Regions from separate parts of the Enterobacter cloacae subsp. cloacae ATCC 13047 genome, predicted to be linked through region 3. Evidence: predicted binding sites of a transcription regulator. Region 3 holds the regulator's gene; each other region holds the start of a gene.
The links. The regulator PurR, encoded in region 3, represses purine synthesis genes. The targets are predictions, from matches to a motif close to CANGCAAACGTTTGCNTG.
Positions count from the first base shown of each region.

Region 1 (7,546 bases), 2.0 Mb from region 3:
GGTAGAAGAAGAGTGAGGGAATCTCCGAGATGCCGCCGCAGGCTGTAACCCTTGAACCCTTGGTTCAAGGTGAATGTGTCGTCATAGTTTTAAGGCTTCTCGGACGAACCGAGCATGCTCACCAACCATGGAGCGCCACATTCTTGTGGTATGAAATATCGGCTCAGGGGACTGGCCCGCTTGCGAACATCTCAGAGAAATTTTGTCTTCACAGTTACTCTACCATAGTCAACTGAGAAGTGTTATTCAAACTTTGGTCCCGGTCTTTCGGGATTGCGACCTTGATCAAGCAACGCCTGTTCTATGGTCTGCTGGAGCATTTTAATGCGCTGCTCCATGCTTGCCGCGTAGTCGCGGGTCTTCGCTTTTTCCTGAGTCAGTTCATAGCTGATGTTCAACGCGGCGATAAAAACCAGCTGCTCAGTATTTGTGACTCTAGTGCGTTCTTTGAGATCTTGCAACCGCTGATTCAAATCGTCCGCAGCCTGATTCAAAGCATCCCTTTGTTCAGGAGGACAATTCACTCGCAGTGAACGGCCAAAAATCTGGAGATCGACGGGTTGTGCAGACATGCCACCTTCCTGCTGATTGACTGCGCTGCCTTCGCTTACTGCCCCGGGGGCTGCGAAGGGGCGACACTATAGCTACCCTGATGTGAAGATACAAGCCCTTTTCTGGTATCACCAGGGTCCAAAGTGGTAGCATATCATGAATATTCCTCCCTTTGATGACGAAAGCTCATGTCTATACAGAACGAAATGCCTGGTTACAACGATTTAAACCAGTTACTGAACCAGCAGGGTGTGGGTTTAACCCCTGCCGAAATGCACGGTCTGATCAGTGGCATGCTATGCGGCGGAAACAGCGACAGCTCATGGCAGCCGCTGATCCACGACCTGACGAACGAAGGGCTGGCGTTTGGTCATGAACTGGCGGAAGCGCTACGAAAAATGCACTCGGCAATCAGCGATTCGCTGGAGGACGATGGCTTCCTTTTTCAGCTTTATCTGCCTGAAGGCGACGATGTCAGCGTGTTCGATCGTGCCGATGCGCTGGCCGGTTGGGTAAACCACTATCTGTTGGGGCTGGGTGTAACGCAGCCTAAGCTTGATAAAGTGACCGGCGAAGCGGGTGAAGCGATCGACGATCTGCGTAACATCGCGCAGCTGGGTTACGACGAAGAAGAAGATCAGGAAGAGCTGGAGATGTCTCTCGAAGAGATTATCGAGTACGTTCGCGTGGCGGCACTGCTGTGCCACGATAACTTCACCCGCTCGCAGCCAACCGCACCGGAAGTTCGTAAGCCAACCTTACATTAAGAAAAATAACGCACAGGAGGGTGTCATGGTTATCTCGCATCAAGAGTATTCCCATCGTCGTCAGGCGCTGCTGGCAAAAATGCAGCCCGGAAGCGCTGCGCTGATTTTTGCCGCGCCCGAAGTGACGCGCAGTGCCGACAGTGAATACCCCTATCGCCAGAACAGCGATTTCTGGTACTTCACCGGGTTCAATGAACCGGAGGCGGTACTGGTGCTGATCAAGAGCAATGACACCCACAACCACAGCGTGATTTTCAACCGCGTACGGGATCTCACCGCGGAGATCTGGTTTGGTCGCCGCCTGGGGCAAGAGGCCGCGCCCGCGAAACTGGGTGTGGACCGTGCGCTGGCGTTCAGCGAAATCAACCAGCAGCTCTATCAGTTGCTGAACGGGCTGGATGTGCTTTACCACGCGCAGGGTGAGTATGCGTATGCCGATGAGATAGTCTTCACCGCGCTGGATAAGCTGCGTAAAGGCTCCCGGCAGAATCTCTCCGCCCCGGCCACGCTGACGGACTGGCGCCCGGTGGTCCACGAGATGCGCCTGTTTAAATCGCAGGAAGAGCTGGACGTTATGCGTCGTGCAGGCGAAATCAGCGCGCTGGCTCACACAAGGGCGATGGAAAAGTGCCATCCCGGCCTGTTTGAATATCAGCTGGAAGGCGAGATTCACCACGAGTTCAACCGCCACGGCGCGCGTTATCCCTCTTACAACACCATTGTCGGCGGCGGTGAAAACGGCTGCATTCTGCACTACACCGAAAATGAAAGTGAACTGCGTGACGGCGATCTGGTGCTGATTGATGCAGGCTGCGAATATCAGGGCTATGCGGGCGACATTACCCGTACCTTCCCGGTGAACGGTAAGTTCACCCCCGCGCAGCGCGAAATTTATGACATCGTTCTTGAATCTCTTGAAACCGCGCTGAAGCTCTATCGCCCCGGCACCTCCATCCAGGAAGTAACCGGCGAAGTGGTGCGCATCATGATTACTGGCCTCGTAAGGCTCGGGATTCTGAACGGTGATGTGGATACCCTGATTGCTGAAAATGCGCATCGCCCCTACTTTATGCACGGCCTGAGCCACTGGCTGGGGCTGGATGTGCATGATGTGGGCGCGTATGGTTCAGAACGTTCTCGCGTGCTGGAGCCGGGTATGGTACTGACCGTTGAACCGGGGCTCTACATTGCGCCGGATGCCGACGTGCCGGAAGCGTACCGTGGAATTGGTATTCGCATCGAAGATGACATTGTCATCACCGAAACCGGTAACGAAAACCTGACCGCGGGCGTGGTGAAAAACGCCGATGACATTGAGGCGCTGATGGCAGCGGCACGCCCATGAGCGTGATTATCGTTGGTGGGGGGATGACGGGAGCTACGCTGGCGCTGGCCATCTCGCATTTGACGAAAGGGCAACTTCCGGTCCATCTGGTGGAGGCCGTGGCGCCAGAGGCGTCCGACCATCCCGGTTTTGATGCCCGCGCCATTGCCCTGGCTCAGGGGACCTGCCAGCAGCTCGCTCGAATTGGCATCTGGCAGGCGATTGCGGATTGTGCGACGGCAATTAACACCGTTCACGTCAGCGATCGTGGCCATGCCGGGTTTGTGACGCTGGATGCGCAGGATTACCGCATTGATGCCTTAGGCCGGGTGGTTGAACTTCACGACGTCGGGCTGCGTCTGTTCCGTTTATTGCAGGATGCCCCGGGTGTAACGCTCCATTGCCCGGCACGCGTCGCCAGCTTCAGCCGCAGCGAAGCGGCGGTCAGCGTGACGCTGGAAAACGGCACGGTTCTGGATGGCCAGCTTCTGGTCGCCGCCGATGGTTCACGTTCTGCGCTTGGCACCCAGTGCGGCGTGGAATGGCGCGCCCAGTCTTACGGACAGGTCGCCGTTATTGCTAACGTTTCTACGGCGGGAGAACACAACGGCAGGGCGTTTGAACGTTTCACTCAGCACGGCCCGCTGGCCATGCTGCCGATGTCAAACGGACGCTGCTCGCTGGTGTGGTGCCATCCTCAGGATAAAGCGGCTGACGTTGAGGCCTGGTCCGACGACCGTTTCTGTACCGAACTGCAAAAAGCCTTTGGCTGGCGGCTGGGGCGTATTACCCATGCGGGAAAACGCGCTGTTTACCCGCTGTCGCTGACCACGGCATCTCAGTCCATCTCCCATCGCGTGGCGCTGGTCGGCAATGCCGCGCAGACGTTGCACCCAATCGCCGGGCAAGGCTTCAACCTTGGGCTACGCGACGTAATGAGCCTGGCAGAGACTCTGTCTCAGGCGTGGCATGAGCAAAAAGATTGCGGCGCGTATCCGGTGCTCAGCCATTATCAGAAGCGACGCCGGGCCGATAAAGAAGCGACTATCGGCGTCACCGATGGCCTGGTACATCTGTTTGCCAATCGCTGGGCACCGCTGGTTGCAGGCCGCAACCTTGGGCTGATGGCGATGGAATTATTCATTCCGGCACGTGACGTGCTGGCGCAGCGGACCCTTGGTTGGGTCGCGCGTTAAGGAGTTATCATCGTGCAAAATGTTGATGTCGCCATTGTGGGCGGCGGAATGGTAGGGCTGGCGCTGGCCTGTGGTTTACAGGGCAGCGGTCTGCGCGTGGCCGTGCTGGAGCAAAATCTGCCTCAGCCCGTTGCGCACGATGCGCCGCCGGAACTGCGCGTCTCGGCAATTAATGCCGCCAGCGAAAAACTACTGACGCGCCTTGGCGTCTGGTCAGATATCGTGGCGCAGCGTGCCAGTTGCTATCACGGAATGGAAGTGTGGGACAAAGACAGCTTTGGCCATATCGCGTTTGATGATGAAAGCATGGGCTATAGCCATCTGGGTCATATCATCGAAAATGCCGTCATTCACCATGCGTTATGGCAAAAAGCGCAATCCTGCAGCGATATCAACCTGATGGCGCCCGCGCAAATCCAGCAGGTGGCATGGGGCGAAAACGAAGCGTTTCTCACCCTGCAGAGCGGCGACATGCTCACCGCGCGGCTGGTGGTGGGCGCGGATGGCGCAAACTCGTGGCTGCGTAACAAGGCGGATATTCCCCTGACCTTCTGGGATTATCGTCATCATGCGCTGGTAGCAACCATCCGTACTGAAGAGCCGCACGGCGGCGTTGCGCGCCAGATTTTCCATAACGACGGTATTCTGGCATTTCTGCCGCTGAGCGATCCGCACCTGTGCTCGATCGTCTGGTCTCTGGTGCCGGAAAAAGCACAGCTGATGCGCGAGGCGACGCCAGAGGCGTTTAATCAGGCGCTATGCATGGCGTTTGATAACCGTCTTGGTCTGTGCACCCTTGAGAGCGAACGCCTGGTATTCCCGTTGACCGGCCGCTACGCGCGCCAGTTTGCGGCGCACCGTCTCGCGCTGGTGGGTGACGCGGCGCATACCATTCATCCGCTGGCCGGACAGGGAGTTAACCTTGGCTTTATGGATGCGGCAGAGCTGGTGAATGAGCTGCGCCGTCTGCACCGCGAAGGTAAAGACATCGGCCAGCATCTCTACCTGCGTCGCTACGAACGCAGCCGCAAGCACAGCGCGGCGGTGATGCTGGCAGGCATGCAGGGCTTCCGCGAGCTGTTTGCCGGGGCAAATCCGGCGAAAAAACTGCTGCGCGACATCGGCCTGAAACTGGCCGACACCCTTCCGGGCGTAAAACCTCAACTCCTTCGTCAGGCGATGGGTCTTAACGATCTTCCCGACTGGTTACGTTAATCTCGATCCCCGTCACACTTTATTTACCCGGCCTCTGCGCCGGGTAAATATCCTCGTTTGAAATAATCTAATTTCACGCCATTTTTCGCATTAGATAATCTAATCTGGCTATTTTTACGTTACGGAAATTTGGCCCGTTTTTCCGCATGAAATATCACCATGTGCTAAATATTGTTAGATCGTTGTTAATTTTATGCGGGTTGAATCGCATTTTACCAGTGAATAACTCTGTAGGCTTTTCAGCGTTTTTTGGTCATAAGCTAATGTGATGACCTGTTTTACCTTATGGTTAACCGTCGGTTTCGGTGGTAAGTTCAGGTAAAAGAGAACGTTTGCGTCGGTGCCGAATGACGGGGCCGATACCGGGATTCACGGTGAATTTTTCAACGAGGAAAAGATGGCTCAACAGACTCCTTTGTACGAACAACACGTGTTATGCGGTGCACGTATGGTGGACTTTCATGGCTGGATGATGCCGCTGCATTACGGCTCCCAGATTGATGAACACCACGCAGTGCGTACCGATGCCGGTATGTTCGACGTCTCCCACATGACAATTGTCGACCTGCGCGGTAGCCGCACCCGGGAGTTTTTGCGTTATCTGCTGGCAAACGACGTCGCAAAACTGAAGACGCCAGGTAAAGCGCTCTATACCGGCATGCTAAATGCCTCTGGCGGCGTGATTGACGACCTTATCGTCTACTACTTCACTGAAGATTTCTTCCGCCTCGTTGTAAACTCCGCCACCCGCGAAAAAGACCTCTCCTGGATTACCCAACACGCTGAACCGTATGCCATCGACATCACCGTCCGTGATGATCTGTCGCTGATCGCCGTACAGGGGCCGAACGCGCAGGCGAAAGCCGCCACGCTGTTCAACAACGAGCAGCGTGAAGCCACCGCTGGCATGAAGCCGTTCTTCGGCGTGCAGGCGGGCGATCTGTTTATCGCCACCACCGGCTATACCGGTGAAGCGGGCTATGAAATTGCCATGCCGAATGAAAAAGCCGCCGACTTCTGGCGTGCGCTGGTGGAAGCGGGCGTCAAGCCAGCAGGACTGGGCGCGCGCGATACGCTGCGTCTGGAAGCGGGCATGAACCTTTACGGTCAGGAGATGGACGAAAGCGTCTCTCCACTGGCCGCTAACATGGGCTGGACCATCGCGTGGGAACCGGCTGACCGCGAATTTATTGGCCGTGAAGCGCTGGAGATGCAGCGCGAAAAGGGCACTGAACAGCTGGTTGGCCTGGTGATGAAGGAAAAAGGCGTGCTGCGCGGCGAACTGCCGGTACGTTTTACCGATGCAGACGGCAATCCGCGTGAAGGCGTGATCACCAGCGGTACCTTCTCCCCGACGCTGGGCTACAGTATTGCACTGGCACGCGTGCCGGCCGGCATTGGCGAAACGGCGGTGGTACAGATCCGCAACCGCGAAATGCCGGTCCACGTGACCAAACCGATTTTTGTTCGCGCCGGTAAGCCGGTCGCCTAATCATTTTTATCAGGAGAACTTCAATGAGCAATGTGCCAGCAGAACTGAAATACAGCAAAGAACACGAGTGGCTGCGCAAAGAGGCGGACGGCTCTTATACCGTTGGGATCACCGAGCACGCGCAAGAGCTGCTGGGCGACATGGTGTTTGTTGACCTGCCGGAAGTGGGCGCGACCGTTAGCGCGGGCGATGACTGCGCTGTCGCGGAATCTGTTAAGGCGGCATCCGATATCTATGCACCGGTGAGCGGCGAAATCATTGCCGTCAACGACGCGCTGAGCGACTCCCCGGAACTGGTCAACAGCGAACCGTATGAAGGCGGCTGGATCTTCAAGATCAAAGCCAGCGACGAATCACAGGTTGCTGCGCTGCTGGATGCCACCGCATACGAAGCCCTGTTAGAAGACGAGTAAGCCATTATCCCTCTCCCTTCGGGAGAGGACAGGGGTGAGGGTGCCCATCTTCCCCTCACCCTAAACCCTCTCCCGGTGGGAGAGGGAACTTATATTCACTGCACGTTTCAGGAACCATCGCTCATGACACAGACTTTAAGCCAGCTTGAAAACCGTGGCGCCTTCATTGAACGTCACATAGGGCCGGATGCTCAGCAACAGCAGGAGATGCTGAAGACAGTTGGCGCGGATTCATTAGACGCACTGATCGGCCAGATCGTGCCAAAAGACATCCAGCTTGCCACGCCACCACAGGTGGGCGAGGCGACGACTGAATTTGCTGCGCTGGCAGAATTAAAGGCCATTGCAGCCCTTAACAAGCGCTATAAGTCTTACATTGGCATGGGTTATACCAACGTGCAGTTACCGCCGGTGATCCTGCGCAACATGCTGGAAAACCCGGGCTGGTATACCGCGTATACCCCCTATCAGCCGGAAGTGTCCCAGGGCCGTCTGGAAGCGCTGTTGAACTTCCAGCAGGTGACCCTGGATCTGACCGGTCTCGACATCGCCTCTGCGTCTCTGCTGGATGAAGCGACCGCCGCGGC
Region 1 covers NC_014121.1:4,341,384-4,348,929, reverse strand. The annotation lists RNA gene ssrS (6S RNA) at 18-201, opposite strand; gene zapA (cell division protein ZapA) at 243-572, opposite strand; gene ECL_RS21115 (YecA/YgfB family protein) at 741-1,319, shown strand; gene pepP (Xaa-Pro aminopeptidase) at 1,351-2,664, shown strand; gene ubiH (2-octaprenyl-6-methoxyphenyl hydroxylase) at 2,661-3,839, shown strand; gene ubiI (FAD-dependent 2-octaprenylphenol hydroxylase) at 3,852-5,054, shown strand; gene gcvT (glycine cleavage system aminomethyltransferase GcvT) at 5,452-6,546, shown strand; gene gcvH (glycine cleavage system protein GcvH) at 6,570-6,959, shown strand; gene gcvP (aminomethyl-transferring glycine dehydrogenase) at 7,083-7,546, shown strand, end outside.
Region 1: gcvT (glycine cleavage system aminomethyltransferase GcvT) is a predicted target of PurR. The motif match lies at 5,376-5,393, and genes of this name have one in related genera.

Region 2 (7,546 bases), 230 kb from region 3:
AATAAGGCACCCGGAGGGTGCCTGTTGAGCGAAGAATAGGTATAAACCTAGTGCCGTTTATACTCATTTTCCTGATAGTCGCCAGATTCTATTTTGGCAATACCTGCCTCTAAAATAGAAATAAACTGACGGGCGACGTCTGTTGTAAGCCACAGCGTCTGTCCAACTTCCGCTTCTTCACGGTTGAGTTGATTCGGGGTCTGGTAGTGCAAACGCAGCATCAGCGCATCGTAGCTATCTACGGTACTGATATCCCAGCCAACAAGCGGATGGGTCTGGATGACTTCGCTATTCTTTTCCATTATAACCCCCTTAATGCGTGTTAGAAGACAACGGCTCCGAGGTTCAATGCATGTTTTTCTGAAAGCATCTTCAGTATACAAGTAATAAGGGTTCGCAAGGGAAAAATAAACAGTTGGCAACACATTTTTCAGCTTTTTAGGATTGTTCGAACAATAAAACACCACCTTGTTCACGATTTTTAAATTTGTTGCCGAATTAATTTGAACGAACCGGATTTCAGACGAAAAAAAGCCGGGGCGACCCGGCAAAAAAGAACAATGAGGGAGCAAGATTAATCTGTGATGAACCAGTCGTCGGCGCTTTCCCAGGTTTCCTGCAGGATTTCGCTGATACGGTCTTTATCTTCTTTCGCGCCGCCAATGACGGAGAGGTTGTTTGCCGCCGCATAACGAACCGTTACGGCACCAGCGTTGTCAGGGAAAGTACTGTTAATACGGCGGGATAATTCACCGGCCAGCGCATCAAGCGCGCCAGCAGGCAGAACGGTTGTTTTGGCTATGGTGACTTCAATACGCATAAATGCCCCCTGTGTAATATACTGTTTATTTATACAGGTATATTATGGGTTTGACAACAAGGGGCACTGTTTTTTTAGCGTTTTACCGTCCAGTTGACGGTTTCACCGGCAAGGAATGGGATGAGCGTGTCATCCGTCAGCGGAATGGCCTCGTCCACGCGGCTCTCTTTACGCTCCAGTTCAATGAACGTTTCGTTGACCGGCAGCCCGTAGAAGCGTGGTCCATTGAGCGAGCAGAACGCTTCGAAATGTTGCAGGGCATTCATCTCTTCAAACACGGTGGCGTAGCTGGCGAGTGCGGTAGGGGCATTAAAGCAGCCTGCGCAACCGCAGCTGGCCTCTTTGCGGTGGCGTGCATGAGGCGCGGAGTCCGTGCCGAGGAAGGCGCGGGAGAAACCGCTGGCAACGAGTTCACGCAGCGCCTGCTGATGAACGTTACGCTTCAGAATGGGCAGGCAATAGAGATGCGGACGAACGCCGCCAACCAGCATGTGGTTGCGGTTAAACATCAGATGCTGCGGCGTGATGGTGGCGGCAATCAGTTCATTGCCATCGCGGACATACTCTGCGGCATCTTTGGTGGTGATGTGTTCAAACACCACTTTAAGCGCAGGAAGACGCTGGCGTAGCGGCTCCATTACGGTTTCGATAAAGCGGGCTTCACGGTCGAAGATATCAATGTCGGCGTGGGTCACTTCACCGTGTACCAGCAGCGGCATGCCCAGTTTTTGCATGCGCTCCAGAACCGGCATGATGGCGTCAATACTGGTGACACCGTGGCTGGAGTTGGTGGTAGCGTTAGCCGGGTAGAGTTTCGCCGCGGTGAACACGCCTTCGTTAAAGCCGCGTTCCACTTCATTCGGATCGAGGGTGTCGGTCAGATAGCAGGTCATCAGCGGAGAGAAATCATGTCCTGCCGGCACGGCATCAAGAATTCGCTGGCGATAAGCCATAGCGGCATCAACGGTGGTGACTGGTGGAACCAGGTTAGGCATGACAATCGCGCGGCCATAAATTTCGCTGGTATACGGCACGACCGTTTTCAACATATCGCCATCACGCAGATGGATATGCCAGTCGTCAGGGCGGCGGATTTTAAGAACCTGGGGTTGTGCAGTCATGGAAGCTCCGGCTTGTCAGGAATCAGTCATTAGGATGGCTGTTTTTGCCGGACACAAATCATAAGCGGAAACGTTTTCGTTTGCACACTTTTCCGTAAAAAAAAGGGCGCTTTTGCGCCCCTTCAGGTTAATCGGTGAATGGAATAACGATCTCTCCCGGTTTCACCTCGATGCCTTTGGCATATTTTTTCGCCAGTGCCTCACCCTTGCTCTTGTCTTCACTTAAGACATAGGCCGGCTGCTGGTTAAAGTAGTTGCGCAGGGACTGGTTCAGGTAAGGCATCAGGGTCTGCATCACCGGTTTCATCTTGTCCGGCGTGACGTCCGCGTCTACCACTTCCATCTCCTGTAGGAAGATGGCCCCTTTCTCTTTGTTAAAGACCGGCAGCGCTTTGAGCTTCAGCTTAATGTTGGCTTTCTGGTTACCGAAGAGAGAGGTCATATCGAGATTGGCATCCCCGGCGAGAGTGACTTTATTCGGCTCTTCGCGCCCAATCTGGCTGGTGAGATTGCTGAGGACGATATGCGCATCGGCAAGCCCCGGCACACCAATGTCTTTTGAAAAGTTATTATGTTTTTCCAGCGCCTGATTAATTTCCTGCTCACTGACGGTGTATTGCGTAAGCTGGTTACAACCTACCAGCAGGCCGCTGACAATGAATGCGGCGGCAATGACAATTTTTTTCATAGTGTTCCTCAACGAAAAATCGGCGCTACTGTCCTGTTACGCCAGTATGTCAGGGTGAAATAGCGGAAACCAGCAGAAAAAACTGATAATGGCGGCGGGGGAGGCCCCGCCGCAGGGAATATTATGCCCCAGGTTCGAGCATGCCGCTCGCGCTGCGCTTCTGGCTGAATTGCCACCACAGCGCAAGGAGCGTCATAAAGCCGACCACGCCGAGCATGACCCAGGGCAGTTCCGGCTGGCTTAGGGCTTTTCCGGCATCGAACAGCCAGCCGCCGCCGGCGTAACCCAATGCACCGCCAAAGGCCAGCCCCAGGCGGCTGAACCCCATATAGCTGCCGCGAGCGCGCGCGTCGGCAAGCGAGGCGCTCAGCGTTTCACGAGCCGGTTCGGCAATAATGGAGCCGATATAGAAGGTGCAAATCAGCGTAAACAGTTGCTGGAGCGAGTTCACCAGCCCGATGGGCATCATGCTGAGCGTCATCAATAACAGCCCGGCCATCAGGCGATGCTCCAGGCGAAAACGCCGTTCGCTCCAGCGGGCGATCGGGTAGAGCAGGGTCAGAGAGAGGCAGGCTTCTATGGCGTACATCCATTTTACGGCGGCCGGGGTGCCCGCAATGTCGTTTACCATGATCGGCAGCATCAGCATGACCTGAACGGCCAGCATGTAATACCCCGTCAGGGTCAGCACGTACGTAACAAAGCGTTTGTCTCGCAGCACGCGGCCAAGACCTTCGCGTACCGGGGCTTTGACCGTTGACAGTTTCCATGCCGGCAGAAACAGGGCATTAAAGAGCGCACACAGAATAAAGAGCAGCGCACCCGCCGCGCAGACCAGACGAAAGTCGTACTGCAACAGCCAGCTTCCCAGCAGGGCGCCAATCACCGCCCCGGCGCTGTCCTGCATCATCAAAATTGAGAAGAAGCGTCCCCGGTACTGCGGACGAATGAGTTTAACCACCAGCGTGGTGCGCGGCGGGTCAAACAGGGTGCCGCCGATACCGGAGAGGAAGCAGGAAAACCACAGCAGCCACGGCTCCTGGGCAATTGCCATGGTGGCGAAGCCTGCCGCGCGTAGCAGCATGCCCGTCACGATCATCGGTTTGGCACCAAAGCGGTCAGCGATGGCGCCACCAAACACGCCCAGACCCTGCTGGACAAACTGGCGTAACCCGAGCGCGATACCGACCATCAGTGCCGCCCAGCCCATTTGATCGACAAAGCGGATCGAGATGAGGGGAAACACAACAAAAAAGCCGAGCACGACCAGCATGTTATCGACTAGCAGGAAATATTTACCCAGGCTCCTGGCCTGTGATACGCGGGACATTTTCCCTCCAGGGAAAACAGGATGGTGAGCACGCTAACATTCTGCGGTGTCGCCACGTTTTTTCCCACCCCCGCGCGTGACAATATTTTTTTATCAAAAGAGCGCTTTGATAGAGAGTTCTCATCGAAAAATGTGAAAAGAGGTCAAAATGGTATGTCACTGTTTTCACAGACGGCACAGGCGCAGGTATAGTAAAGCTAATGGGTAAGCAGAAGTGACGGGAAGGAGTGGTATCGATGTTTGGCTATCGCAGTAATGTGCCAAAAGTGCGTCTGACAACGGACAGGCTGGTTGTTCGTCTGGTGCACGAGCGTGATGCCTGGCGTCTGGCGGATTATTACGCCGAGAATCGCCAGTTTTTAAAACCCTGGGAACCCGTTCGGGATGAGAGCCATTGCTACCCTTCCGGCTGGCAGGCGCGCCTCAGCATGATTGCAGAATTCCACAAGCAGGGAAGCGCGTTCTATTTCGCGCTGCTGGATCCGGAGGAAAAAGAGATCATCGGCATTGCCAACTTTTCCAACGTGGTGCGCGGATCGTTTCACGCCTGCTACCTCGGCTACTCCATCGGCCAGAAATGGCAAGGGCAGGGGCTGATGTATGAAGCGCTAACGGTGGCGATCCGTTATATGCAGCGCACGCAACATATCCATCGCATTATGGCGAACTACATGCCACACAATCAGCGCAGCGGTAATTTGCTCGCGCGGTTGGGGTTTGAGAAAGAGGGGTATGCTAAAGATTATCTGCTGATAGACGGAGAGTGGCGCGACCACGTACTGACAGCATTAACCACCCGGGACTGGACGGCAGGCCGCTAAGGAGAAGAGATGAAATATCAGTTAAGCGCAACAGAAGCGCGTGTGATTGGCTGCCTGCTGGAAAAACAGGTCACCACGCCGGAACAGTATCCGCTCTCCGTCAATGCCGTGACGATGGCGTGTAACCAGAAAACCAACCGTGAGCCGGTGATGAATCTCGGCGAACATGAGGTGCAGGATATTCTCGATGAACTGGTTAAACGCCATTACCTGCGCACGGTCAGCGGTTTCGGTAACCGCGTGACCAAGTACGAGCAGCGGTTTTGCAATTCTGAGTTCGGCGATCTGAAGCTGAGTGCCGCCGAGGTGGCGGTGATCACCACGCTGTTACTGCGCGGCGCGCAAACACCCGGTGAACTGCGCACCCGGGCCTCCCGCATGCATGAGTTCGCCGATATGCAGGAGGTTGAGCAGACCCTGGATGGGCTTGCCACCCGCGAGGATGGCCCTTACGTGGTACGTCTGGCGCGTGAGCCGGGGAAACGTGAAAGCCGCTATATGCACCTGTTTAGCGGTGAGGTTGATACGTCAACGGTGTTAGCAGATTCGGCTGCCCCCGCCGCGCATGACAGCCTCGCAGCACGCGTAGAGGCGCTGGAGGAAGAGGTGGCCGGGCTGAAACAACGCCTGGATGCATTGCTGGCACATTTAGGAGACTGACGGTGAAAAAATTACGCGTTGGCGTGGTAGGGCTGGGCGGTATTGCGCAAAAGGCCTGGCTGCCTGTTCTGGGGGCCGCGACGGACTGGACGCTGCAAGGGGCGTGGTCACCTACCCGCGAGAAGGCCGAGCGGATCTGCGAAACCTGGCGCATGCCGTATGCGGCATCGCTTCAGGATCTGGCGCGCGACTGCGATGCGGTCTTTGTGCACACCTCTACCGCCACCCATTATCAGGTAGTCAGCGAATTACTGAATGCCGGGGTCCACGTTTGTGTGGATAAACCCCTGGCGGAAAACATTCAGGATGCCGAACGGCTGATTGAACTCGCTGCACGCAAAAAATTGACGCTGATGGTGGGCTTCAATCGCCGTTTTGCGCCGCTTTACCAGCAGTTGAAGGCCCGGTCTGGTGGGCTCGCGTCCCTGAGAATGGACAAGCATCGTACCGACAGCGTCGGACCGAACGATCTGCGCTTTACCCTTCTGGATGATTACCTGCACGTGGTAGATACGGCGCTCTGGCTAACCAACGGGCAAGCCCAGCTTAAAAGCGGCACCCTGTTGACCAACGATCAGGGCCAGATGGTTTACGCTGAGCACCATTTTGCTCTTGAGCATCTGCAGGTCACCACCAGCATGCATCGCCGGGCCGGCAGTCAGCGGGAGTCTGTGCAGGCGGTCACGGATGGTGCCCTGTATGACATTACCGACATGCGCGAATGGCGCGAAGAGAAAGGCAGCGGCGTGGTCACGCTACCGGCGCCTGGCTGGCAAAGCACCCTCGAGCAGCGCGGCTTTGACGGATGCGCCCGCCACTTTATCACCTGTGTGCAAAATCAGACGGTTCCGGAAACATCCGGTGAGCAGGCCATCATGGCACAACGCATTGTTGAGCGGCTCTGGCGAGAGGCCATGAGCGAATAATTCTCTGTAACATCTGCCGATAGTAATTCCCTTAAATCCGGGTAGACTAAGCGCCGTTTGTTGGTTTCAATGGGTGGCGCTTTCGCTTACCCGTCCTGGAAATCCGTAGGGTTGTGGGAATTCTCATTAATGAACTTATTAAAATCGCTGGCGGCAGTCAGCTCGATGACCATGTTTTCCCGCGTGCTGGGTTTTGCGCGCGATGCGATTGTGGCAAGAGTATTTGGTGCAGGGATGGCAACGGACGCCTTTTTCGTCGCGTTCAAATTGCCGAATTTATTGCGTCGCATTTTTGCCGAGGGGGCATTTTCCCAGGCATTCGTTCCTATCCTGGCGGAATATAAAAGCAAGCAGGGTGAAGACGCCACGCGCGTGTTTGTCGCTTACGTTTCAGGCCTCCTGACGCTGGCCCTGGCGATCGTAACGGTACTCGGGATGCTGGCTGCGCCCTGGGTGATTATGGTGACGGCACCCGGCTTTGCGGACTCGGCAGATAAATTTGCCCTGACCACTCAACTGCTGCGTATTACCTTTCCTTATATCCTGCTGATCTCCCTGGCCTCGCTGGTGGGGGCAATCCTCAATACCTGGAACCGTTTTTCCGTTCCGGCCTTTGCGCCAACTTTCCTTAACATCAGCATGATTGGCTTTGCGCTATTCGCCGCGCCCCATTTCAACCCGCCGGTGCTGGCGCTGGCCTGGGCGGTGACGGCAGGTGGCGTGCTGCAACTGGCGTATCAGCTGCCGCATCTGAAGAAAATCGGCATGCTGGTTCTGCCGCGAATTAATTTCCGTGACGCCGGTGCGATGCGCGTGATTAAGCAGATGGGGCCTGCCATTCTCGGGGTTTCGGTTAGCCAGATCTCGCTTATCATCAACACTATCTTCGCCTCTTTCCTCAAATCCGGTTCCGTTTCGTGGATGTACTACGCGGACCGTTTGATGGAGTTTCCCTCCGGGGTGTTGGGGGTGGCGCTGGGGACCATTCTCCTGCCGTCGCTGTCGAAAAGTTTTGCCAGCGGAAACCATGACGAATATTGCCGTCTGATGGACTGGGGGCTGCGTCTCTGCTTCCTGCTGGCGCTGCCGAGTGCGGTAGCGCTGGGGATCCTCGCGCAGCCGCTGACCGTTTCCCTGTTCCAGTACGGCAAATTCACCGCTTTTGACGCGTCAATGACGC
Region 2 covers NC_014121.1:2,616,462-2,624,007, reverse strand. The annotation lists gene bssS (biofilm formation regulator BssS) at 48-302, opposite strand; gene dinI (DNA damage-inducible protein I) at 575-820, opposite strand; gene pyrC (dihydroorotase) at 895-1,941, opposite strand; gene ECL_RS12625 (lipoprotein) at 2,069-2,629, opposite strand; gene mdtH (multidrug efflux MFS transporter MdtH) at 2,751-3,959, opposite strand; gene rimJ (ribosomal protein S5-alanine N-acetyltransferase) at 4,196-4,780, shown strand; gene ECL_RS12610 (YceH family protein) at 4,790-5,440, shown strand; gene ECL_RS12605 (Gfo/Idh/MocA family protein) at 5,443-6,366, shown strand; gene murJ (murein biosynthesis integral membrane protein MurJ) at 6,496-7,546, shown strand, end outside.
Region 2: pyrC (dihydroorotase) is a predicted target of PurR. The motif match lies at 2,005-2,022, and genes of this name have one in related genera.

Region 3 (7,546 bases):
CGCCGACCACGCTGACGCCGTAGTGCTTCGCCATAAAATACGCCAGACCGCCCCAGCCGCAGCCGATATCCAGCACACGCATGCCGGGCTGCAGCTGCAGTTTCTCGCTAATCAGACGCAGTTTATCCTGCTGGGCTTCTTCGAGGGTTGTCGCCTTTTTCCAGTAGGCGCAGGAGTATTGCATGAAGGGATCCAGCATGCGGCTGAACAAATCGTTACCGAGGTCGTAGTGCTCTTTGCCCACGATCCACGCCCGCTTTTTGCTTTGCAGATTGAACAAACGGGCGGAGGCGACGCGCAACGTATCTTTTATATTGCGGGGGAGCTGGTTCTCCAGACCGGCGCGCAACACGCTGGCAAAGAAAATATCCAGCCGCTCGCAATCCCACCAGCCATCCATATAGCTTTCGCCCAGCCCTAACGATCCCTCGCGCAGCACGCGTTTAAAAAAATCGGGATGTTTGACCTGCGGATCGGAGGGTGAAGATCCGTTGATAGTGATGCCTGCACGACCTAACAGTTCACTGACGATCCGGGACCAGTTATCGTCCGGAACGCTGACTTCTTCTATACACGATGAACTCATAGCTTCTCCATCACCTTACTGTGATCAGAACCTTCAAACAGCGTAGACGCTTTTTATGGTTTGTGAGAAATCTCACGGTAAATACCGCGAGGCTAGTATCCGACGTAGAACAGAGGAAGGGAGATAACCCTTGCCGAAATGCCTTCCATGGTAAAACGGGAGCACTCCGGCTCCCGTTAACACTTAATATTTATCGTATTTAATCGAACCAAATTTAGTATAGGCCTCAAAATTTGGTGATTCAATAGAAAATTCTTAGCAACCTAATCACTGAAATGTTACATATTTTCCCCAGTGATTACGCGTGCGACGTTTCCGCCTGAGCATGGTTCTCAAGCTCGCGCTGTGCGGCGGATTGCATGCGATAACCCATTACTGCCAGCGCAACGGTGACCAGCATCACGCTGGTGGTAGTTAACAGCGGGGTGGCAATCAGCGCTGACACCACCAGGCTTGCCAGGAAGCACAGGCCGAGCTGCAGGGTATTTTGCAGCGCCGCGGCGCGTCCTGTCGCCTGCGGGAAAGGACGTAACGCCTGTGCGACCACGATAGGGTAAATGGCACCGTTAGCCACCGCCATCACGCAGAACGGAATCAAAATCTCCGTCAGACCGACGCCTGGAATAAACCCAACGGCCCAGGTGGCGCCCACGCTCAACGCAAACAGCGCCAGCAGCCAGGGCAGCATCTGCTGGCCTTCCCATTTCTGCAGCGCCGCACGGCAGCCGTATCCGCCCAGCAGGAAGGCGATGGTCTGTGGGACATAGCTCAGACCAATGGCGGCCGGGCTGTACCCCATATCGTGCAGAATAAACGGCGAGCCGGTGAGCCAGGCGAAGAAGCTCGCCGAGCAGGCGGCATAGACCAGGACGTTACCACGATACGCTTTGGCGCTCAGCAGGAAGAGGAACGTGATCGGTTTAGCGTCAGCATGCGCCTCTTTTTTATGCGCGGGCTTGAGGGCAAACGCTGGCAGCATCAGTACCAGGGTGATGGCAAACAGCGTGGCAAAAATGGCCTGCCAGTCAAAGTGCGCGAGGATCCAGCTGCCCAGCAGGGGAGCGAGGGCGGGTGACAGGCCAACCAGCGGCATAATGGTGGCGAAAATTCGGTTGGTACGGTTGGCCGGGTAGTAGTCGGTCACGAGAGCCTGCCAGGTTACCGCCGCGGCACAGACGCCGACGGCCTGCACAAAGCGCAGCACCAGCAGCCAGGTCGCATCGCGTACCCACAACATTCCCAGACAGCCTGCGGCAAAAATGGCCAGGCCCAGCAACAACACCGGTTTACGCCCGAAGCGATCGGAGAGCGGGCCCCAGAGCAGCTGTGCGATGGCAAAACCGGCGAGGAACAAACTCAGGCTGGCGCTGATGGCCGCGGCTGGCGTTTGCAGATCTTCCTGCATCGCCGCAAACGCGGGCAGGTACATATCGGTGGCCAAAAAGCCCAGCACGCTCAAACCGCCGAGCCAGACTAAAAATCCATTCCTGGGTTGCATTGTTTTATTCTCCTTGAGGAGGCAGGTAGACACTGGCGCAGAGTGTAGGGAGTGCAAAGCGGGTTGTGAAACGCTAATATTTGGCGGTTGCATTCAAATTTTTTGCAGGCAGAAAATGTGGTCAGATTATTCTCTTGAAGTGGTGGATGCTGTCGCGCGTAACGGCAGCTTTAGCGGTGCGGCACAGGAGTTGCACCGCGTCCCTTCGGCTATCAGCTACACGGTGCGGCAGCTTGAAGAGTGGCTGGCGGTTCCGCTGTTCGAACGGCGGCATCGCGATGTGGAATTAACGCCTGCTGGCGCGTGGTTTTTGAAAGAAGGGCGTTCTGTTATCAAAAAAATGCAGATCACCCGCGAACAGTGCCAGCAGATCGCCAACGGCTGGCGCGGACATCTTTCCATCGCCGTGGACAATATCGTTAAGCCGGAGCGTACCCGGCAGATGATCGTGGATTTCTATCGCCATTTTTCAGACGTTGAACTTCGTGTCTCGCAGGAGGTATTCAACGGGGTCTGGGACGCGCTGGCGGACGGCAGGGCAGAGATGGCGATTGGCGCAACCCAGGCGATCCCCGTCGGGGGGCGCTATGCGTTTCGCGATATGGGCATGTTGAGCTGGAAATGTGTCGTGGCACACGATCATCCGCTGGCTGCCCTGGAGGGACCGCTGAGTGACGACACGCTGCGCAACTGGCCGTCGCTGGTGCTGGAGGATACCTCGCGCTCGTTGCCAAAACGTATTACCTGGCTTCTTGATAACCAGCGGCGGGTGGTAGCGCCGGACTGGGAATCCTCCGCGACCTGCCTCAGCGCCGGGCTGTGCGTCGCGATGGTTCCCGTCCATTTCGCTAAGCCGAGAATCGATACCGGTGAATGGGTCGAGCTGACGCTGGAGAATCCGTTCCCGGATGCGGCCTGCTGCCTGACGTGGCAACAAAATGATGTGTCGCCCGCCATGGCATGGCTACTGGATTATCTGGGAGACAGCGAAACGCTTAACCGGGAATGGCTACGGGAGCCAGCTTAGCTGGCTCCACACGAGATTAACGACGGTAGTCGCGGAATGGACCATCCGCAACGGAACGGCGCTCGATAAGGCGCGGGTGAACTTCAATGGACTGCGACTCTTCACGTTTGTTGACGATCCTGTCCATCAGCATATTGAAGGCCGTTTCACCGAGAGAATCCTTCGGCTGGTGGATGGTGGTCAGCGCAGGCGTAAAGAAGCGCGCGTTGCGCACGTTGTCATAGCCGATCACGGATATATCCTGCGGCACGCGCAGGCCCAGCTCATCGGCTGCACACAGGGCCCCCATCGCCATGATGTCCCCGCCGCAGAACACCGCCGTTGGACGATGCGGCTGAGAAACGATCTGCTGCATGGCGCGGTAGCCAGACTCCGGCTCAAAGTCGCCCTGCACGATCCAGTTTTCCGGCACGGTGATCAGCGCTTCTTCCATCGCCTTCATAAACCCGGCCAGACGGCCAGCACCGGTGTTGCGCTCGAGCGGCCCCGGGATCACGCCAATTTCACGGTGACCGCGTTCAATCAGATAGCGGCCCGCCATATAACCGCCTTCGAAGGCGTTATCGATGACGGAGTCGGTAAAGTCGGCGCGCGCTTCGCCCCAGTCCATCACCACCATCGGGATATGACGATACTCTTCCAGCATGGAAAGGACAGATTCCGGGTATTCGGAACACATCACCAGCAGGCCATCCACACGCTTTTGCGCCATCATCGACAGATAGGCGCGCTGTTTTTCAATATTGTTCCACGCGTTGCCGAGGATAAGGGTATAGCCTTTCTGGAAGCAGTTTTTCTCAACCGCTTCGATGATTTCGGCAAAATAGGCCGCTTCACTGCTGGTCGCCAGCAAACCAATGGATTTGGTGTGATTAACTTTAAGGCTACGCGCAACGGCACTCGGCGAGTAGTGCAGCTCTTTGATTGCCGCCCAGACGGCGTTGCGCGTCTCTTCCGCCACGAAGCGGGTTTTGTTAATTACATGTGATACGGTTGTAGTGGAAACGTTTGCGCGTTTTGCTACGTCTTTAATTGTTGCCATTAAATGTCACTCCAGACCATATCCTAAACTCCTGAAAACCTTGAAGGTAAACGTTTGCCTTCTCTCACCCTTATCACGCAATTTTGAATTGCGGCACGCCAGGAAAACGACACGGGACGTCAGGAGGGGGTCAATGGCCGGTACGCTAATAAATTTAGCGTGGAATTTTGTCCTATCTTGATGAAAAGGGGAAGAGCTAAAGTGGTTATCCGTTTAAATCCTGGAAGATTTTTGACGTAAATTGTGTAAAAATGAGCAAGCTCACTTTTCGTGGGGGGATTAAAAGGAGAAAAATTGATGAGTTCCGATCTGAAGTTTTCGCTGTTCACCACCGTTATTGTGCTGGCGCTGATTGTTGCTGCAGGTCTGACGGCTGCACTGCACTGATTTACGCGGAGGGGGCGTTCGCTCTCTCCCGCTTGCCCTCATTGTTACATCTCCGGCAAAAATCTTTTGCCAATTTGTTAACTTCTCATTTTTTGTGATTGATGTCATGCTTTCGGCTTCTTTGTTCTGTGTCAACACATGACACGGCATCCGGAGTTGACGCATGAAAATCAATTTTCCCCTGCTGGCCCTGGCGATTGGCGCTTTTGGGATTGGCACCACTGAATTTTCCCCTATGGGACTCTTACCGGTTATCGCCCGCGGTGTGGACGTCTCTATCCCTGCAGCCGGGATGTTAATCAGCGCCTATGCCATTGGTGTGATGGTAGGGGCACCGCTGATGACGCTGTTGCTTTCCCACCGAGCGCGCCGCAATGCGCTGATTTTCCTGATGGCTATCTTTACCCTTGGCAACGTGCTCTCCGCCATTTCGCCTGATTACACCACGCTGATGCTGTCACGTATCCTGACAAGCCTTAACCACGGCGCTTTCTTTGGGTTGGGGTCGGTGGTGGCGGCAAGCGTGGTGCCCAAACACAAGCAGGCGAGTGCCGTGGCAACCATGTTTATGGGCCTGACCATCGCCAACATTGGCGGCGTTCCTGCGGCCACCTGGCTGGGTGAGGTCATTGGCTGGCGTATGTCGTTCCTCGCAACCGCCGTACTGGGTGTTGTCGCGATGGTGGCGTTGTTCTTCTCTCTGCCGAAAGGCAGCGCTGGTGAGCGTCCTGAAGTTCGTAAAGAGCTGTCGGTACTGATGCGCCCGCAGGTGCTCTCGGCGCTGCTCACCACCGTGCTGGGTGCCGGGGCGATGTTTACCCTTTACACCTATATTTCGCCGGTGCTGCATGACATCACTCACGCGACGCCGATCTTTATCACCGCGATGCTGGTGCTGATTGGCGTGGGCTTCTCGATTGGTAACTATCTGGGTGGGAAATTTGCTGACCGCTCCGTAAGCGGAACGCTGAAGGGTTTTCTGACCCTGCTGATTGTCATCATGATTGCCATTCCCTGGCTGGCGCGTAATGAGTATGGCGCGGCCATTGCGATGGTCGTCTGGGGTGCGGCCACCTTTGCCGTGGTTCCGCCGCTGCAGATGCGCGTAATGCGCGTCGCGCATGAGGCGCCGGGTCTTTCATCGTCGGTGAATATTGGCGCGTTCAATCTGGGCAATGCGCTCGGTGCTGCAGCGGGCGGTACTGTGATTTCGGGTGGTCTGGGATACAGCTTTGTGCCGGTGATGGGGGCCATTATTGCCGCGCTTGGCCTGCTGTTAGTGATGATGTCGGGTCGTAAACAGCCTGAAGCGGCCTGTGCTGCCGAATAAAAAAACGCAGAAGGGGAAACCCTTCTGCGTCTCTCTTACGCGGCGAAGTTCTTCGCCACAAAGTCCCAGTTAACCAGTGCCCAGAAGTGCTCCAGGTAGTTAGGACGCGCGTTACGGTAATCAATGTAGTACGCGTGTTCCCAGACATCCACGGTCATCAGCGGAGTCGCGCTGGTGGTCAGTGGTGTACCCGCGTTAGACGTGGAGACGATAGCCAGTTTGCCATCGGCCTCTTTTACCAGCCATGTCCAGCCAGAACCGAAGTTTTTGATTGCGGCATCGGTAAATTTCGCTTTGAACTCCGCAAAGCTGCCAAAGGCGGCGTTAATCGCAGTAGCCAGTTCGCCGGTCGGCTCGCCGCCAGCATTTGGTGCCAGGCAGTGCCAGTAGAAGGTGTGGTTCCACACCTGAGCAGCGTTGTTGAATACGCCACCGTCTGAACTGCGGACGATCTCTTCCAGCGTTTTGCCTTCAAAATCGGTGCCCTTGATCAGGTTGTTCAGGTTGGTGACATAGGTCTGGTGATGTTTGCCGTAATGATATTCCAGGGTTTCCGCAGAAATGTGCGGTGCCAGGGCGTCTTTTGCATACGGTAGTGCAGGTAATTCGAACGACATTGCTTCTCTCCTTATTGTATTTTGCGTTGCCAATAACCACACAGACAACAAGGACAGGATAGCAAATTGAAAGGGTATGCAAAAGAGGAACTTACCCTGCCGTAGTGACGGCAGGGCAGGGTTTAGCGGATGGTTTTCGGCGTCATGACGCGGCGTGCGCCGACGTAGTGACGCACCCAGTAGTCTTCGCTAAGCGAGGTGATCTGAATGTCCTGACCGCTTCGTGGGGACTGAATAAACTTCCCGTTACCCACATACACGCCGACGTGATCAGCCGTACCGCGACCCTGGGTGCGGAAGAAGACCAGATCGCCATTTTGCAGCTCGCCACGGTTAACGGGGGCGGCGTCGCGCAGGTGGTACATTTCATTGGCGGTACGCGGAATGCGGAATTTCACCAGATCTTTATAGGCGTAATACACCAGCCCGCTGCAGTCAAAACCGGTGCGGGGAGAGGTGCCACCCCAGCGATACGGTTTGCCAATTTGCCCCATCAGCTTATTCATCGCCGTTTTTTGCGCTTTCTGTACCCGAACCTTATGCGCGTCGGCAATTTTTGTCACTTTCGTGCATTTGGCTTTATGCCCTTTGCGCGTGGTGCATTTTTCCGTTACGAGGTTGGCAGCAGTTTTTGAGGCTTTACGTTTCGATGCGAGGGCAGTGCGGGAAGATGTTGATTTCGATTTGCTGGAGGCGGTCTTTTTCGTTTGAGCGGTTGTTTTTTTCTTTTCGTTCTTAGTGGTAGTCTTTTTTTTACGTTCTGTGGTTTTTGCCAGATGCGTTTTTTGCACAGCAGAGTGCCGCGCCTGTTGAGAGGCGTTTGCCGCTGGCGTGAAAGAGAGTGATGTAAACAGTAAAGCACAGAGCGTGATCGAGATTTTATTTATCCGCGCCACTGGGCAGTCCCCTGATAAATGCAGGTCATCAATAATACCCGCGTGTGATTTACAAAGCCCGTCGATTCTAATCCATAAAAACCCGAGAAGTTAATAGCATTTTTCAATCTAAAAACCTGTTTCGTTAGCAAGTGCAAAAAAATTCATCGATTTGTCGCACAAT
Region 3 covers NC_014121.1:2,383,909-2,391,454, reverse strand. The annotation lists gene cfa (cyclopropane fatty acyl phospholipid synthase) at 1-586, opposite strand, end outside; gene punC (purine nucleoside transporter PunC) at 885-2,084, opposite strand; gene punR (DNA-binding transcriptional activator PunR) at 2,200-3,111, shown strand; gene purR (HTH-type transcriptional repressor PurR) at 3,128-4,153, opposite strand; gene cydH (cytochrome bd-I oxidase subunit CydH) at 4,451-4,540, shown strand; gene ECL_RS11450 (MFS transporter) at 4,704-5,870, shown strand; gene sodB (superoxide dismutase [Fe]) at 5,906-6,487, opposite strand; gene ECL_RS11440 (C40 family peptidase) at 6,610-7,383, opposite strand.

Region 4 (7,546 bases), 2.6 Mb from region 3:
AGCGCAGGTTCGTGCTGGCTCGCATCGTAAAAATCATGAATGTTGATGCGTTCGCGAACATCCACGGTAAAAATGGGTTTTTTGGGCGGCACATTGTACCAGCGACTCTGTTTATCCAGCATGCGTTCGCTACAGTGGATCACCACCACGCGCAGAGAGCTGTTGCAACGAACGGCAATATTCGCCGCTCCCCGCTGCAGGGTAATGGCTTCGCCCACGCGGGTGCGGGTGCCTTCCGGGAAAATCAGCAGGGTGTCACCCTGCGCCAGACGCTGCTGGCTGGCACGAAGCAGCGTTTCTGCTTCGCTGTTGATCAGGTAATCGGCTGCACGGATCACGCCGCTGACAAAGGGGTTACGCAGCAGCGCGCTTTTCACCAGACAGTCGGTTTCGTTCATCACCGAGGCGAGGATCACATAGTCCAGCAGCGAAGGATGGTTGGCTATCACCAGGCAGCCGCGCTCGGCGCGCAGAACGTCCAGATTGTTAAAGCGGTAATCCAGCACGCCGGTTCCGCGAACGACCGCCAGGAACAGCCGAAAACTGGCGGAGATGCTGCGTCGCGCCAGTCGGCGGCGTGCCGTGCGATCGCGCTGAAAAATCAGCAGCAGGTTAAACCAGACCAGCGACAGCAGCAGCCCGCCAAGGCCAAACAGGGCGAAGCAAAACCCGGTCATCAGCATGCGCCATAACCGATCGAGGCGGGAGAGGATCTGGCTCATTGGCGCGTCCACTGCCACTGCAAACGCTCGCCCGCCAGGGCAAATTGCCGCGCGTCGCTCAGGTAATGTCGCAGGAACTGAAGGCTTTGCGGCAGCGCGGGCTCTTCCCATGTGCTTTCGCGATGGGTTTCACAGCAGAGCGCGTCCCCGGCTTCAATCACCAGCGCAAGGGCGTAAGGCCAGACGGGCATCTGCGGCGGGAGCCCGGCGTGATAAAACTCGGGCAGGACGCCGTCAAAATCCACCAGCAAAACGCGGGAGTAGCCCGCGTGAAGCAGACTCAACACTTCGCACAAACTTTGCTGGAAGGTGTCCATCCCGGCGGAGACCGAGGATGAGACAATCGGCTGACCTGCGGTGATCGTAAGATTGCCGACCGCGGCGTTATGAACAGACATTGCAAAATCGGTGGGGGAGACGGGTTGCTCCGTCGCCAGCGCTTGCAGAATACGGTAGTTGCGTTCCAGCTCGCCATGGCGGCTGCTGTAGACCACGGCATCGATACGATGTTTGCGCAGCATCGCAAGACCAATATCCACCGCCAGCTTACTGCCCGAATTGAGGCGGCGGGCGGTCATCATCGGCAGATCGGTCAGTTTTGCAAGCGGCGCGGCGGGATCGATGGCGTCAGACTGGCGCGACCATGCCTGCCATGCGCCGGCATCGCTGAGTCCTGGCGCTCTGGCCTGCCAGTCGATAATGGTGAGGGTAAATTTCATCTACGCGCGTCCGCGATAAACCTGTTTCTGTGATTTTTACTTCGCAAGCGCGATGTTACAGCGTACATCGTACAGTGTTGTCGCAGGCTTGCGAATAACGTTTCTCCTAAAAATTTCCCGTAGAGTCATGTTCCGTCTCACCCCAGACGATTAACCGGGAAGCCGACTCTTGGGTCGGCCCGGCCCCAGCAGTATCGCCAGTTTGCTGCCGCCTTTGGTGGTCTCCATCCAGATTTTACAGACGCTGGTGAGCGGTACCGACAGCAGCATCCCAACCGGGCCCAGCAGCCATCCCCAAATCAGTAAGGATAAGAACACCACCAGCGTCGACATGCCCAGCCGGTGGCCCATCATCCGTGGTTCAAGAATATTCCCCAGCACCATATGCACCACGAGGAACAGCGCCCCCACCAGCATGCACTCATAGAAGCCATTAAACAGAAACGCCTGAATCATGGGCGGCACGGCGGAGAGTACCGCGCCAATGTTGGGCACGTAGTTCAGCAAAAACGCCAGCACTCCCCACATCAGCGCGAACTGCACGCCCATCAGCATCAGCCCCAGCCAGACAATCACGCCGGTCCAGACGCTCAACAGGGTTTTTAAGGCCAGATATTTGGAGACGCCCTTTAACGCGCGGTGTAAACCGGCGATGTGAATTTGCGGATTATTCAGCGCGAAACGCAGCTTATAGGGCACGTGGCGCACTTCGAACAGCATAAACACCACCGTCATGACCAGCAGCAAAATGCTGGCCATGGCGCCGGACAGGCCGGTCATCAGCGTGGTGGCGTAGGTCATGATTTTTTCGGAATCCATCCGGCGCAACATCCGTTCCGGCGAAATATGCAGATTCAGAAACGGCATCATCTCCTGAAGCGCCACGATCTTGCGCGTCAGCTCTTTGTTGTATTGCGGCAGCATCGTGGAGAATTCGCTCAGCGAGGCGGCCAGCACGCCGAAAAGGGCAGTGAGGGCAATCAGCATCACGATAACCACAATGGTTATGGCCACCGGGCGGCTGATACCCCGGCGCAAAAACCAGGTCACCAGCGGGTTAAGCACAATGGCAAAAAAGAGCGCCAGCAGAAGCTGGACAATAATATCGGCGGCAGCATGGATACCGGCGAGGATCACCACCAGGGAGGCGAGTTTTAACAGGATGTGGAGTCCTGCTTTGTCGGGCGGGTTAGGGGTCATTCGTGTTCCTTAATGTGATTGCCCGTTAAGTGTAGTGCGCGGGTTTCGCTTCGTCTGGCACCGTTAATCTGAAAGTCGCTGCTGATTTTCTGCTGGCGTCGTGGTAATAGTGAAACACTGTTGCAAAAATCCAGGTAAAACCTCATGCCCGAACCCGCCGCCGAACCGGCATTAAGCGGATTACGCCTTAATCTGCGCATTGTCTCCGTTGTGATTTTTAACTTTGCCAGTTATCTGACGATTGGCCTGCCGCTGGCGGTGTTGCCGGGCTATGTGCATGACGTGATGGGGTTTAGCGCATTCTGGGCGGGGCTGGTGATTAGCCTGCAGTACTTCGCCACGCTGTTGAGTCGCCCGCATGCGGGTCGCTACGCGGATCTGTTCGGGCCGAAGAGCATTGTGATCACAGGATTATGCGGCTGTTTTCTCAGTGGCCTGAGTTACCTGCTGGCGGCAACGACCAGCCACTGGCCGTTGGTCAGCCTGGTGCTGCTGTGCCTGGGCCGGGTGATCCTCGGTATTGGGCAAAGCCTGGCAGGAACCGGCTCGACGCTGTGGGGCGTAGGCGTGGTCGGGGCACCGCACATTGGCCGGGTGATCTCCTGGAACGGCATTGTCACCTACGGGGCAATGGCGCTTGGCGCCCCGCTTGGGGTGATGTGCTATGCGTATGGCGGACTGTACGGGCTGGCGGGCACCATTATGGTGGTCGCGCTGGTGGCGATCCTGTTTGCCCTGCCGCGCCCGAAAGTGAAGGCCAGCAAAGGTAAACCGCTGCCGTTCCGGGCAGTGCTGGGGCGCGTCTGGCCGTATGGTATGGCACTGGCGCTGGCAACCACCGGCTTTGGGGTGATCGCCACCTTTATCACGCTGTTTTATGACGCCAAAGGCTGGGATGGGGCGGCCTTTGCGTTAACCCTGTTCAGCTGTGCGTTTGTGGGTGCCCGTTTGCTCTTCCCGAACGGTATTAACCGCCTGGGCGGGCTGAATGTGGCGATGATCTGCTTTGCGGTTGAGATTGTCGGGCTGCTGCTGACCGGTATAGCGACCGCGCCGTGGATGGCAAAAGTTGGCGTGTTATTCGCCGGAGCCGGTTTTTCGCTGGTCTTCCCGGCGCTGGGTGTGGTGGCGGTGAAAGCCGTGCCGCCGCAGAATCAGGGGGCGGCGCTGGCAACCTACACGGTGTTTATGGATATGTCGTTGGGCATTACCGGGCCGCTGGCTGGGCTGGTCATGGCCTGGGCAGGCGTGCCGGTTATCTATCTTGCGGCTGCGGGTCTGGTGGTGATGGCCCTGATGCTCACGTGGCGGCTAAAAAAATGGCCTCCGGTGCAGGCACCGGAGGCCACGTCATCATCCTGACGTGTTACTGAATCACGATGGTGTTGATGATGTTTTCAGCGGCAGTCTGCGCTTTCTGCTGATCTTCCGCTGGCAGGGTGATCTGCAGGGTCAGCAGTTTGTTATCAACCTTACCCAGCACCACGGAAGAGTAAGCTGTCTGACCTTTTGCAGAGATAATGCTGTCCAGCTGCTGCAGCGTGTGGCCTTTCAGTTCGATGGACTTGTTCGTCACCACCTGCAGCTGCGGGTCGCGGCTGCGCTGCTGATCTTCCAGACGTTTGGACAGCACGGCCAGGTCTTCGCTGGTATCGTCGCCCACAATCACAATCACCGCTTTCTGCCCGGTTGCATCGGAATAGACGTGCATGTTGTTCGCCTGGGTACCCAGCTTGCCGCTCTGGTCAGTCATATCCGCTGGCAGAGAGAAGCTGAGTTTACCGTCCAGCAGGTTCACCGGCTGACCGGTTGCGTTGCTCTCTGCAGACGCGCCCTGAGCAGGCGTTTTCGTGTCGCTGTTATCACAGGCTGCAAGGCCGACAACCAGCAGGCCAATCCCGACATATTTAACCAGATTGCGCATTGACTTCTTCCTTTCGATAAACGGCCATAACGGCTCATTTGTCCATCTTATCACAACTGATAAAGCGAACCCTTAACCAGCCTGCAATGCTGTGATTTCAGATTTATCTGCCAGTCTTTTCAGCAGCATATTCAGCAGCACGCCGTACATCGGCAGGAAGAAGACAATGCTGATAAGCACCTTGAAGCAGTAGTCCACCAGCGCAATTTCCATCCAGTGTTCGGCCATAAACGCATCCGGGCTGTGCCAGAAGGCAATGAAGAAGAAGGCCAGCGTATCGCTGACGTTGCCGAACAGCGTCGAGGCGGTGGGGGCCATCCACCAGCGGTGATTCTGACGCAGGCGGTTAAATACGTGCACGTCGAGGATCTGCCCCAGCGCATAGGCCATAAAGCTTGCAGTAGCGATTCGGGCAACAAACAGGTTGAAGTGGGTTAACGCCTCAAAGCCCTGCCAGCTTCCCATGTAAAACAGGGAGGAAATAACGTACGACACGAACAGCGCCGGCAGCATGACCGCAAAAATAATGCGGCGAGCCAGCGGTGCGCCAAAAATACGCACGGTCAGATCGGTGGCGAGAAAAATAAACGGGAAGCTGAACGCGCCCCAGGTGGTATGGAAACCAAAGATGGCGATCGGCAGCTGCACCAGATAGTTACTGGAGGTGATCACCAGCAGATGAAAAAGCGAAAGCCAGAACAACGCTTTTACGCGCTGCGATTCAGAAAACGGCGTCATATTGTGACCTTTTTATACGTTGGGGTGAGGGAACCCAATAAAAACCGCAGCATGATACTGCTTTGGCAGGACAATGCAATGGTTAGTTTTTACGCAACCGTTAACCTGGTTTGCATTGCTGGCTACGGGGCGTAAACTACAGCCGTTTTTATCTGACCGAGAACACCATGACCGATCTGTTTTCCACTCCAGACCACACCCTTGATGCGCAGGGCCTCCGCTGCCCTGAGCCGGTAATGATGGTGCGCAAAACCGTGCGCAATATGCAAACCGGCGAAACGCTGCTGATCATCGCTGACGATCCGGCAACCACCCGCGATATCCCCGGTTTTTGTACCTTTATGGAGCATGAACTGGTGGCACAGCAGACCGAAGCGCTGCCGTACCGGTATTTGATCCGCAAGGGGTAACCCCCTTACTGCATGCCTAACAATCCCGGCAGCCACAGCGAAATCGCCGGGATGTACGTTACCATTCCCAGCACCAGCAGCAGCATGCCGTAAAACGGTAGCATCGCGCGTACCACATGTTCGATTTTCTGCTTGCTTACCGCACTGGCCACAAACAGCACCGATCCTACCGGCGGCGTGATAAGCCCGATCCCCAGATTCACCATCATGATCATCCCGAAATGGACCGGGTCGATCCCAAGCGACTGGGTCACCGGCAACAGCACCGGCGTCAGGATCAGAATAATCGGCGCCATATCCATCAGGGTGCCAATCAGCAGCAGCATGATGTTGAGGTACATCAGGATCACGTACTTGTTATCCGAGAGCGAGGTGAAGAACGCCGTAATGCGCATAGGCAACTGCATGTAGGTCATCACCGCGCCAAACGCCGCCGCAAAGCCAATCAAGATCATCACGATAGTGACCGTTTTGACCGTCCGGCACATCAACTTCGGCAGTTCGCTCCACGTGTAGTCGCGGTAGATAAACATGGTGACAAAGAATGCCCACAGACAGGCGACCGCCGCGGATTGGGTGGCGGTAAATATCCCGGACATGATCCCGCCGAGGATAATTACCACCGTCATCAGCCCCCAGAGAGCGTCCAGCAAAATCTTCAGCGCCTGTTTAAAGGGGATCTTTTCGCCTTTTGGATAGCCGCGCTTATGGGCAAAGCACAGACACAGCGTCATCAGGCACAGTCCCAGCAGCAGCCCCGGCAGCACGCCTGCGATAAACAGCGTGGCAATGGAGACCGTACCGCCTGCGGCCAGCGAGTAGATCACCGAGTTGTGGCTAGGCGGGATTAAAATCGCCTGCACCGACCCGCTGGCGGTGACCGCCGCCGCATACTCGCGGGGATACCCCTTTCTCTCCATCTCCGGGATCATCACGCTGCCGATGGAGGCCGTATCCGCCACCGATGAACCGGAAATCGCGCCGAAAAAGGTGGAGGCCACGATATTCACCAGCGACAGCCCGCCGCGAATAAAACCGACAAAGACATACGCGAAATTCACCAGCCGTCGGGCGATGCCGCCTTCCGCCATGATCGCCCCCGCCAGGATGAAAAACGGGATCGCCAGCAGGGTAAATTTGTTAACCCCGCTGGTGATCTGGATCATCAGCGCTTCGAGCGGTAACTCGATCCACAACGCGCCCGCGACGGCGCTTAAGCCGACGGCAAACGCCACCGGCATACCCAGCGCCAGCAAAATGGCGAGGGTGAATAACAAAACGAATGCATCCATTGTTCACCCCTTAACTGTGGTTGCCGATCAGCACCACAGGACGGTTTTCCTGTGAGCCAAACAGCAGACGTTCAATGACAAACAGGATCAGCACCGCAGAACCAATCGGCAGCGGCAGATAACTCTCCCCTGACGTCAGGATCGGAAACTCGGCGACCGGCTGCTCCCAGAGCTCGACACACAGCCAGTAGCTGTACCAGAACATAATCAGCGAGATCAGCAGCATCAGCAGATCCACCACGCGCGCACACGCTGTTTTCAGCATGTCCGGCAGTCGGTCGGTCAGCATGTTCACCGCGATGTGTGACCCGGCACGGTAGCTCACCGCCGCGCCGATAAACGTAAAGGTCACCATGCAGATGATGGCAATCGGCTCCGGCCAGGATTCACCGCGATTCAGCACATAGCGCGAGAAGATGCCAATCGGGATCACCACCGTCATGACCAGCAGCGCGCATCCCGCTACGCCCATGGCGAGCAGATACAGCCGGTCCATCCACTTCAGGTAGAGTTCGGACATACGTTCTCCGTTTACTGAACG
Region 4 covers NC_014121.1:4,946,582-4,954,127, reverse strand. The annotation lists gene ECL_RS24120 (lysophospholipid acyltransferase family protein) at 1-722, opposite strand, end outside; gene ECL_RS24115 (beta-ketoacyl synthase chain length factor) at 719-1,441, opposite strand; gene ECL_RS24110 (AI-2E family transporter) at 1,592-2,641, opposite strand; partial or broken gene ECL_RS24105 (MFS transporter) at 2,751-4,003, shown strand; gene ECL_RS24100 (DcrB family lipoprotein) at 4,008-4,565, opposite strand; gene ECL_RS24095 (7-cyano-7-deazaguanine/7-aminomethyl-7-deazaguanine transporter) at 4,638-5,303, opposite strand; gene tusA (sulfurtransferase TusA) at 5,471-5,713, shown strand; gene ECL_RS24085 (TRAP transporter large permease) at 5,719-7,005, opposite strand; gene ECL_RS24080 (TRAP transporter small permease) at 7,016-7,525, opposite strand; gene ECL_RS24075 (TRAP transporter substrate-binding protein) at 7,537-7,546, opposite strand, start outside.
Region 4: tusA (sulfurtransferase TusA) is a predicted target of PurR. The motif match lies at 5,394-5,411, and genes of this name have one in related genera.